DNA from 3 places in the Streptomyces sp. NPDC096013 genome. Region 1 is predicted to be linked to each of the others. Evidence: riboswitches for the same ligand, from Rfam matches in the RefSeq annotation. Region 1 holds a riboswitch; each other region holds the start of a gene.
What was found. A riboswitch is a leader RNA that binds a small molecule or an ion and turns the genes downstream of it on or off. The one in region 1 is predicted to bind cyclic di-AMP.

Region 1 (3,202 bases):
CGCGGCCACGACGGGCATCTGGCCGGTGGCCCACGGCTGTTGCTCGGGCACGACCGGGAACTGACCGGTGGATGTGGCCTGTTGCTGGGCCGCGACCGGTGTCTGCCCGGTGGACGCGGCTTGTTGCTGGGACACGACCGGCATCTCGCCGCTTGACCAGATCTGCTGCTGGGGCATGGCGGGCAGCTGGCCCGTGGACCAGGTCTGCTGCTCGGGCACCATCGGCATCTGACCGCTGGACCAGGGGGTCTCCGGGGCGGCCACGATCGGCGTCTGGCCGGTCGACCACGTCTGCTGCTCGGGGATCACCGCGGTCTGCCCGGTCGACCAAGTCGTCTCCGGAGTGGGCCAGTTGGACTCGGCCGGCGGCCAGGTGGCCCGCGCCGGGGCCGGTTCGGCGCGCGGTGCGGCGATGGACGGGAGCAGATCGAGGTCCGCGGTGAGCGGGTCGAAGGCCGGTGCCGGGGCGAATGCCGGGGTGAACTGCTGTGGCTGCGCGAAAGGCGCCGGTGCCATCTCGACGGCGGGCACGGGCGGCAGGTCGAGCACGGTCGGCTGCGGCTGCTGAGAAGCGCGCGGTGCCTGCGGCGCCTGCACCTGCGGCGCCCGCGCTTGCGGAGCCTGCGGCGCGGCGGGCAGCAGCTCGGCGACCGGTCGGGCGGTCAACTCCGCGACGGGTGCCCCGAGTTGCTGGCTGGTGATGTCCGGTACGGACGCCCCCGCGGTCAGCTCGGCGACGGCGAGGCCGGGCTGCGCTTCGAGCGCCCGCCCGCTGCCCTCGCCGTCGAGGCGCCGCTCGGAACGTGCCGCCGCCGGACCGGCCGAAGTCCTGCTGGGCGGCAGGACCGCCGGTACGGTCGGGCCGAGTTGGGCCCGCGCCCGGTCGAACAACCGCCGGGTGACGGCGTCGAGGGTGGGATCGGAAGGACGCGAAGCGCCGGACCGGGGTTCGACACGCTTGCGCGGGCCCCCGGACATCGCACGGGTGGCGTTGTAGTTCCCGGTGGCTGTCTCGGCCCTGTCATACAGGGAGTTGATCCGCCGCTGGACTTCATCACGGCTGGGTCGGTCGTCCACGGTGGGGCCACTGCCTCCGGTGCGCTTACTTCGTTCTGCCGGCATGGCAGACGTGCTCCTTCCGTAACGCGCCTACCGGGTTAGCTGTCGGGTTCGGGCGGTCGATCACGGAAGGTGTGCCCTACGACCCTTGCCCCGATGGGCAGTTGGGCCGATTCACCCCAAGTCGGTTGGGTCCCCGGCTCCGGCTGTCGCGAGCGACGCACCGGATTCGACGCGAGCCGCGCGGCCCGGCGCTGATCGCCGGTGTAGGTCGTACGGCCTGGGCGTCAACCTAGCCAACGTGTGTGCCTCGTGTGAAGGTTGAAGCGCGATATGTCCGATACGTATTTGTGACCTTTACCTCGTCCTGAGACTGGCGAGGGCGCTTGGGGGCCACCGTGCCGAGAGCTTCCTAAGAGATCGCTATGAATTTTTGGGACGGTTGAACACACTGGGCCTCGGCTCCGTATGGGTGCGAGGGATTTCCATGCCGGGACGAGCCGGGCCGACCGATACGCGTAGGAGCAACTTCCTTGGCACGCAACACGCGCAGACGCCCCACGGGCGCACGACGCGCGACGATGGCAGCAGTCGCCCTGATGCTGGGCGGCGGAGGACTGGTGGCGGCGAACGTCTACGCGTCGGCGTCCGAAGGCTGGGGCGGTGACACCACCCAGCAAGGGTCTCCCGATGCGGCATCGGGCGGCGCGACGATCGACTGCCCGGACATCGGGACCCAGTTGACGACCGTGCCCGACGCGGCGAAGACGGAGGTCGACAACCAACTCGCGCTTCTGGACCAGCAGATAACCGAGGCCTACCAGAAACTCAAGGACTCCACCGAGTCCATACGCCAGGACGCCTCCTTCGCCGACAACGCGATCATGAATCCGTTGAAGGAGAAGCGCGCCGCGACGATCGGCCGGATCAACGACGCCATCGCGCGCGTCGGCGACCGCCCGGAGGGACTCGACGCGCTCGCCGGCTGCACGCTGATCGCGCCCACGAACGGGTCCGACGGCCAGAGCGGCGACGGCAAGGGCAGCAGCGACGGCAGCGGCGACCCCACCGGCAGCGCCGGCGGCCAGGGCGGCCAGGACCAGCAGGGCAACCAGCAGTCCACGAACGGACCCGTCGCCTCGGACTACGCGGACATCACCTCCGTACAGCCCAACGTGAACGCCGCACAGGACCAGGCCGACGCCTCCCGCGGCACGTTCGTCACCGCCTGCGGGGTGAACGAGAACGGCCTGTTCAACTCCGACAACGTGATCGTCGCCCCCGGAGTGAGCAACGGCGCCCACCACTTCCACGACTACGTCGGCAACCAGTCCAACAACGCGTTCGCCAGCGACGACGACCTGGCGAAGGCGAACACGAGCTGCGAGAACCCGGGCGACAAGTCCACGTACTACTGGCCCGTGCTGCGGCTCCAGAACGGCAAGCAGGAGCGGGACGCCGACAAGCCCGGCGGCGGCACTGAGGGCAACTCCGGCCAGATCGTCACGGCGAAGGCGGCCACGCTGACGTTCGTGGGCAACCCGAAGAGCAAGGTCGTCGCGATGCCGCGCCTCCTGCGCATCATCACCGGCGACGCCAAGGCCTTCGTGAACGGCCCGGCCAACGCCAACGCCTCCTGGAGCTGCACCGGTTTCGAGGACCGGCAGCTCAAGGACAAGTACCCGCTGTGCCCGTCCGGCAGTGACGTGGTGCGCACCTTCAAGTTCCAGAGCTGCTGGGACGGCCGCAACATCGACAGCGCCAACCACCGCACCCACGTGGCCTTCGAGGCCGCCGACGGCACCTGCCCCGACGGCTTCGAGGCCATCCCGCAACTGGTCCAGCGGATCGTCTACGACGTGCAGGCGCCGAGCCTCCAGGACGGCGGGAAGACGACTCCGCTGTTCGCGGTGGACTCCTTCCCCGAGCAGCAGCACAAGCCCGTCACCGACCACGGCGACTTCATCAACGTCTTCGACGAGGGCCTGATGAAGGACATGGTCAACTGCATCAACAACGGCGAGAAGTGCGGCGCGGGGACGGACAACGACCCCGGCGGCTCGGGCGGCGGCTCCGGCTCGGGTGGCGGTTCGGGCAACGGCGGCGGCTCCGGCAACGGTGGCGGCTCCGGTAATGGCGGCGG
Region 2 (3,202 bases), on a different contig from region 1:
ATGGCCTGGTCGATCAGGCGCTGCTCGGTGGCGTCGTAGCCGACGAGCTCCGGGCCGATCTGCTCGATGACGGCGAGGACGGCCTTCTCGACACCCTTGCCGCCGTAGCGGTTGGGGTCACCGTCACGCAGCTCGATGGCTTCGAAGGCACCCGTGGAGGCGCCGGACGGAACGGCGGCACGACCCGTGCTGCCGTCGTCGAGGCCGACCTCGACCTCGACCGTGGGGTTGCCTCGGGAGTCCAGGATTTCCCGGGCTACGACGACGTCGATGGACGGCACGAGCATCTCCTTCTTGGGATCTGACGCGGCTACGGCAGCACCGCAGCGGCTCTGCGAGACGAGCCTAACCGGCTCGGGGCGATTGGCCATCCGGTCGGCCGCCTGATGGACAGAACCGAGAGTAAATTGTTTCCGAACGGAACAAAAAGTCCCGGCAAGCGGCGGGCATGAGCACGGGGCGGCAGGCCGGGGGACGCAAAAAGCCCCGCTCCGGTGCGTACGGGGGAACACGCACCGGAGCGGGGGGCCCGTGTGGGACGGGGGTGGCCCTCACGGGGTCTCCATGGTGGACACCACGGATAGGAGGGAGCTGTGGTTCAGCTACGAGCCGCGTAGGTCACTTCAGGTGGAGCTGCTGACCCGGGAAGATGAAGTCGGCGTCGTCGATGATGTCCTTGTTCAGCTTGAACAGCTTCTGCCAGCCGCCCTTCACCTTGTGCTTCTCGGCGATGGAGCTGAGGGTGTCACCCTTGACGACCTTGTACTCGCCGTCACCCTTCTTGACCTTCTTGCCGGTCGGGGTGGTGACGGTCTTCTTGGCGGCCGGACGCTCGGCGGAGCGGGAGGCGGTGGTGTCGCCGCTGGAGCGCTCGCTGGTGGAGCTTCCGCTCGACGAGCTGCCGCTGTTGGAGCCGCTGGAGCTGGAGGAGCTGCCGCCGGAGTAGGAAGCGCCCGACAGGCCGGTGCCACAGGTGGGCCAGGCGCCCTTGCCCTGGGCGGCGAGAACCTTCTCGCCGATGGCTATCTGCTGGGACTTGGAGGCCTGGTTCGCGGTGGAGGCGTAGGCGGTGCCGCCGTACGCGGCCCAGGTGGACGCGGAGAACTGGAGACCGCCGTAGTAACCGTTGCCGGTGTTGATGGACCAGTTGCCGCCGGACTCGCACTGGGCGACGGTGTCCCACTCGGAGGCGGTGGCGGCGGAGGCACTGCCGGTCGCCATGAGCGGGGCGGCGATGGCGACACCGGTCACGCCGGCGAGCGTGGCGACGCGGGTGGCCTTGGACGGACGGCGGTGCTTGCCCTTGCTGGAAAACAGCATGGAAGATCCCAATCCCCTCACCGACGCCTGCGAGGTGAGCTGTCGGGTTCGGGCCGTGTGAGTTGCCCGGCCGCGCACCTCTCGGCGCACGACTTCACCCCAAGCCGCACCCGGCATCAACTGCCGGGCCCGGCACTTACCTTGGGTCCCCCGCTCCTGCCTACGGCGCTTGACGCGACGACTGTTCCCGGAGGCCGCTGGCAGGACTCGGCGTTGCGGCAACCGGTGCTCGTGGTGACGAGCGGCCTTGACCGTAGACAGAGAATCCGCGGGATTTCAAAGACGATCAGGGCTTCTGAGACTCATCCCACACTTTCGCCAAACCGGACATTCAGCGCGAAGCGTGACGTGAACTCCCGCTGTATTCCTGCTACTTTCCGCCCGTTTCCGTCCCGACGTCCAGCGTCTGACCGGCGGCGATCTGTGTCGGATCGGCGCCTATCACCTTTTTGTTCTCGGCGTAGAGCGCACGCCATCCGCCGTCGAAGCCAAGGGAGTCGGCGATGGACGCGAGGGAGTCGCCGGCGCGGACGATGTACGTCTGCGGCGTCACGCTCTCCTCGGCACTCGCCCCGCGGTGCTTCCCGACACTCTGCGGCGCGTCCACACCGCTCGCACCACCCGTGCCGCTCGCACCGCTCACGTCATCGAGCGCGCCGGTGTCGACGAGGCTCGATTTGCCCACCGCCTGGGCCGAGTTGTCCGATTCGTCGAGTTTCGGAGAGGCCTCGGCCGAGTTGCCGCTCTTCGAAGGAGTGGTGGACTTGTCGGACTTGGAGGAGTTGGTCGGGTTGTCCTTCGCGGAGGGCGAGGGGCTCGACGAGGTGCCGGACGAGTCGGAGGACGACGAATCCGTGGTGCCGGGGGTACCGGAGGTGCCGGATTCGGACAACCCGGACGAAGCGGAAGAGCCCGAGGAACCGGAGGAGTCGGAGGAGCCGCTGGAGTCCGTCGCACCGGCCGACGGGGCGTCACTCGCGACGCCGGTGTCGACGTCCGTCGAACCGGAGTTCGTGGTGAGGCCGGAGAGCAGCGCGCAGGTGAGCCACGGGGTGGTGCCCTCGGCGTCGAGGATCTTCTCGGCGACGGCTATCTGCTGGGAGCGGCTGGCCAGGTCGGGGCTCGGGGCATAGTCGAGGCCGCCGTACTTGTCCCAGTCGTCCAGGGACATCTGTAGCCCGCCGTAGTAGGCGTTGCCGCTGTTCTCGCTCCAGGAGCCGCCGCTCTCGCAGTTGGCCACCTTGTCCCAGGTGGTGCCGTCGGCGGCGTTCGCGGAGGCGGCACCGAGCAGCGGAATCGCGATGGCGGACCCGGTCACCCCGGCCGCGACGAGAAGAGCCGGAGCCTGACGGGGGCGACGGTGACGACCGTTCCCGGAGAGCATGCGGAGACCTTTCGCGTGACAGCGGGGAGCGCGCGGCGGTGGGGGGTTGGGGTCGTACGGGTCGCCGCGCTGGTAGGTGAACGTATCCACAGTCGATCACTTGTCACAAGTTAATGCCACGGAGATCACGTGAAGATCACAGAGTTGAGGAAGTGTCACTTTCGGGTTTAGGGGGCGGGGGGACGGGTTCGGGGAGGGGGTGACGGGGCGGGTTGTGTGGGTGGGGGGTCGGGTTGGCGGGGTGGGTTGCCCGGCCGGGGAGTCGGGTTGGCGAAGTGGTGTGCCTGGGTGGGGAGTCGGGTTGGTTGGCGAGGCGGGATGCCCGGATGGGAGATCGGGCTCACGGGGCGGGTTGCCTGGCTGGGGAGTTGGGTTGGCGGGGTGGGTTGCCCCGCCGGGAGGTCGGGTTCACGGGGTGGGTTGCCCGGCCGGGGAGTCGGGTTGGCGAGGCGGGATGCCCGGATGGGAAATCGGGCTCACGGGGCGGGTTGCCTGGCC
Region 3 (3,202 bases), on a different contig from region 1:
GCCCGTCGCGGAAGAGGACGACGAAGCAGAGGCCGGCGACGAGAACGAGGAGGCGGCCAAGTGACCGAGCTCGCCACGATGGAATTCCACCCCCAGCCCCAGGCCGGCGAGGCCAGGCCGTGGGCCTTCCCGGCCCCCGAACGCGGCACGCTGGCCAACGGCCTGACGGTCCTGCGCTGCCACCGCCCCGGCCAGCAGGTCGTCGCCGTGGAGGTGCTCCTGGACGCGCCCCTGGACGCCGAGCCGGCCGGCCTGGACGGTGTCGCCACGATCACCGCGCGCGCCTTCTCCGAGGGCACCGACAAGCACTCCGCCGAGGAGTTCGCCGCCGAGCTGGAGCGCTCCGGCGCCACTCTCGACGCGCACGCCGACCACCCCGGGCTGCGCCTCAGCCTGGAGGTCCCGGCCTCGCGCCTGGCCAAGGGGCTCGGCCTGCTCTCCGACGCGCTGCGCGCGCCCGCCTTCGCGGACAGCGAGATCGAGCGGCTGGTCCGCAACCGCCTCGACGAGATCCCGCACGAGACGGCCAACCCCTCGCGCCGCGCCGCCAAGGAGCTCTCCAAGGAGCTGTTCCCGGCGAGCTCGCGCATGTCGCGTCCGCGCCAGGGCACCGAGGAGACCGTCGAGAAGATCGACTCGGCGTCCGTACGCGCCTTCTACGAGCGGCACGTCCGCCCCGCGACGGCCACCGCCGTGGTCGTCGGCGACCTCACCGGCATCGACCTGGACGCGCTGCTCGCCGACACCCTGGGTTCGTGGACGGGCTCCTCCGCGCAGCCGCGTCCCGTGCCGCCGGTGACCGCCGACGACACCGGGCGGGTCGTGATCGTGCACCGTCCCGGCGCCGTCCAGACGCAGCTGCTCATCGGCCGTGTCGGAGCCGACCGGCACGACCGCGTGTGGCCGGCCCAGGTGCTCGGCACGTACTGCCTCGGCGGCACCCTCACCTCCCGCCTGGACCGCGTCCTGCGCGAGGAGAAGGGCTACACCTACGGTGTGCGGGCGTTCGGCCAGGTGCTGCGTTCGGCACCCGACGGCACGGGCGCCGCGATGCTCGCCATCAGCGGCTCCGTGGACACCCCGAACACCGGTCCCGCGCTGGACGACCTGTGGACGGTGCTGCGCAAGCTCGCCGAGGGCGGCCTCACCGACGCCGAGCGTGACGTCGCCGTGCAGAACCTCGTCGGGGTGGCGCCGCTCAAGTACGAGACCGCCGCGGCCGTCGCGAGCACGCTGGCCGACCAGGTCGAGCAGCACCTGCCCGACGACTACCAGGCGACGCTGTATCAGCAGCTCGCCGCGACCGGCACCGTGGAGGCCACCGCGGCGGTCGTGAACGCCTTCCCGGTGGACCGTCTGGTGACGATCCTGGTCGGCGACGCGGAGCAGATCAAGGCGCCCGTGGAAGCGCTCGGCATCGGCGAAGTGACCGTCGTCCCGGCCGAGTAGACGACCCGTAGCGGGCCGATGAGCGGCACGCGCGCGTGGGGGCCCTGGTGGCTGAAGAGTCACCAGGGCCCCCTATTGTCCGAATTGGGGGAGAGGTTGCCTGTCTGCCCTGTGGCATGTGCAACAAAAACCTTGATCCGTTTGGGGATTGAAAGTGGCCCCCCTTAGCGTCGGTCCGGCTGTCCGTCAGGCACCGCGCCGCACTCGCGGCACCGGACAGTCATCGCCGAGTCCCCGTACGGCGCGAGCCAGGGGAGCCGGGGACCCACGTCCCTGGGGTGAATCGGACGCCCGTGGAGGGGGTCCGTAGGAGACCTTCCTGCTCCGAACCCGTCAGCTAACCCGGTAGGCGAGAAGGAAGGAAAGGATCAGCCACTCCATGGCGTTCACCCGCGCCACCGGGAAGCACCGTCGCCCGAGCCGGACCCACCGCACCACCGTTCGTGTCGCGAGCGTCGCGGCCCTCACCACCACCGGCGTCATCGGCACCCTCGCGAGCGCCCCGGCGTTCGCCGCGGAGCCCGCCGCAGAACAGACCGGACTCACCCCCGTCATCGCCATCGGCGACTCCGTGGCCGAGAAGATCGACGCCCAGGCCGCCGCCCAGCGGCAGGCCGCCGCCGAGGCGCAGGCCAAGGAGGAGGCCCGGGCCAGGGCCGCCGCGCAGGCCAAGGCGGAGCACGAGGCCAAGGAGCGCGCCGCCCGTGCCGCCGAGCGCAAGAGGCTCAACACCTTCGTCGCACCGGTCACCGGCTCGTACGTCTCCACCGGCTACAAGACCGGCGGTTCCCTCTGGTCGTCCGGCGCCCACACCGGCATCGACTTCCACGCCTCGACCGGCACCTCGGTCCACGCTGTCGGTTCCGGCACCGTCGTCGAGGCCGGCTGGGGCGGCTCGTACGGCAATCAAGTGGTGATCAAGATGGCCGACGGCATGTACACCATGTACGGCCACCTGTCGTCCATCGGTGTCTCCGTCGGCCAGACGGTCACCCCGGGCCGGCAGATCGGCCTCTCCGGGGCGACCGGCAACGTCACCGGACCGCACCTCCACTTCGAGGCCCGCACCACCGCGGAGTACGGCTCGGACGTCGACCCCGTCGCCTACCTCCGCAAGCACGGCGTGAACGTCTGACGGCGTAGCACCGCACTTCCCGAAGCCCTGGCCCGCCCGGCCGGGGCTTTCGGCGTTTCCGGAGCCCTCCTGTCCAAAAAATATGCATGGATTCCGGCCCCCCATCGGAAATTCCCGCTCATTGCAATAGAGTCACGGAACACACGTCAATCGTCGACGTTTCACGGGGATTAAGGCGGAGGTCGGACATGCGTATTCCGGCGCACTCGGTATGCACGGCGATCCGGGACGACATCGTCGCCGGTGTCTACGAGCGCGGCAGCCGGCTCACGGAGGAACTCCTCGCGCGCCGGTACGGGGTCTCGCGCGTCCCCGTCCGGGAGGCCCTGCGCACGCTGGAGGCCGAGGGGTTCGTGGTGACCCGGCGGCACGCGGGCGCGTGCGTCGCGGAACCGACCGAGCAGGAGGCCGCCGACCTGCTGGAGATGCGGATGCTGCTGGAGCCGCTCGGCGCCTCACGGGCCGCGCAGCGGCGCACCGAGGCCCACCTCAAGGTGCTGCGCGGCCTCGTCAGGCTGGGCCAGGAGCGGGCCAGGCGGGGCAACAGCGAGGATCTGCGCTCCCTGGGCAGCTGGTTCCACGAGACGCTGTCCCAGGCCTCCGGGAGTCCCGCGCTGA

Region 2: another riboswitch for cyclic di-AMP. It lies ahead of ACIRB1_RS12565 (transglycosylase family protein); the one in region 1 lies ahead of ACIRB1_RS15890 (NlpC/P60 family protein).
Region 3: another riboswitch for cyclic di-AMP. It lies ahead of ACIRB1_RS07005 (M23 family metallopeptidase); the one in region 1 lies ahead of ACIRB1_RS15890 (NlpC/P60 family protein).

Annotation. Positions count from the first base shown of each region.
Region 1 covers NZ_JBIWGK010000004.1:256,471-259,672, reverse strand. The annotation lists gene ACIRB1_RS15890 (NlpC/P60 family protein) at 1-1,122, opposite strand, end outside; cyclic di-AMP (ydaO/yuaA leader) riboswitch at 1,131-1,304, opposite strand; gene ACIRB1_RS15885 (DUF1996 domain-containing protein) at 1,641-3,202, shown strand, end outside.
Region 2 covers NZ_JBIWGK010000003.1:217,933-221,134, forward strand. The annotation lists gene eno (phosphopyruvate hydratase) at 1-287, opposite strand, end outside; gene ACIRB1_RS12565 (transglycosylase family protein) at 619-1,320, opposite strand; cyclic di-AMP (ydaO/yuaA leader) riboswitch at 1,330-1,498, opposite strand; gene ACIRB1_RS12570 (transglycosylase family protein) at 1,691-2,704, opposite strand.
Region 3 covers NZ_JBIWGK010000001.1:1,665,207-1,668,408, reverse strand. The annotation lists gene ACIRB1_RS07015 (M16 family metallopeptidase) at 1-64, shown strand, start outside; gene ACIRB1_RS07010 (M16 family metallopeptidase) at 61-1,449, shown strand; cyclic di-AMP (ydaO/yuaA leader) riboswitch at 1,664-1,815, shown strand; gene ACIRB1_RS07005 (M23 family metallopeptidase) at 1,829-2,584, shown strand; gene ACIRB1_RS07000 (GntR family transcriptional regulator) at 2,773-3,202, shown strand, end outside.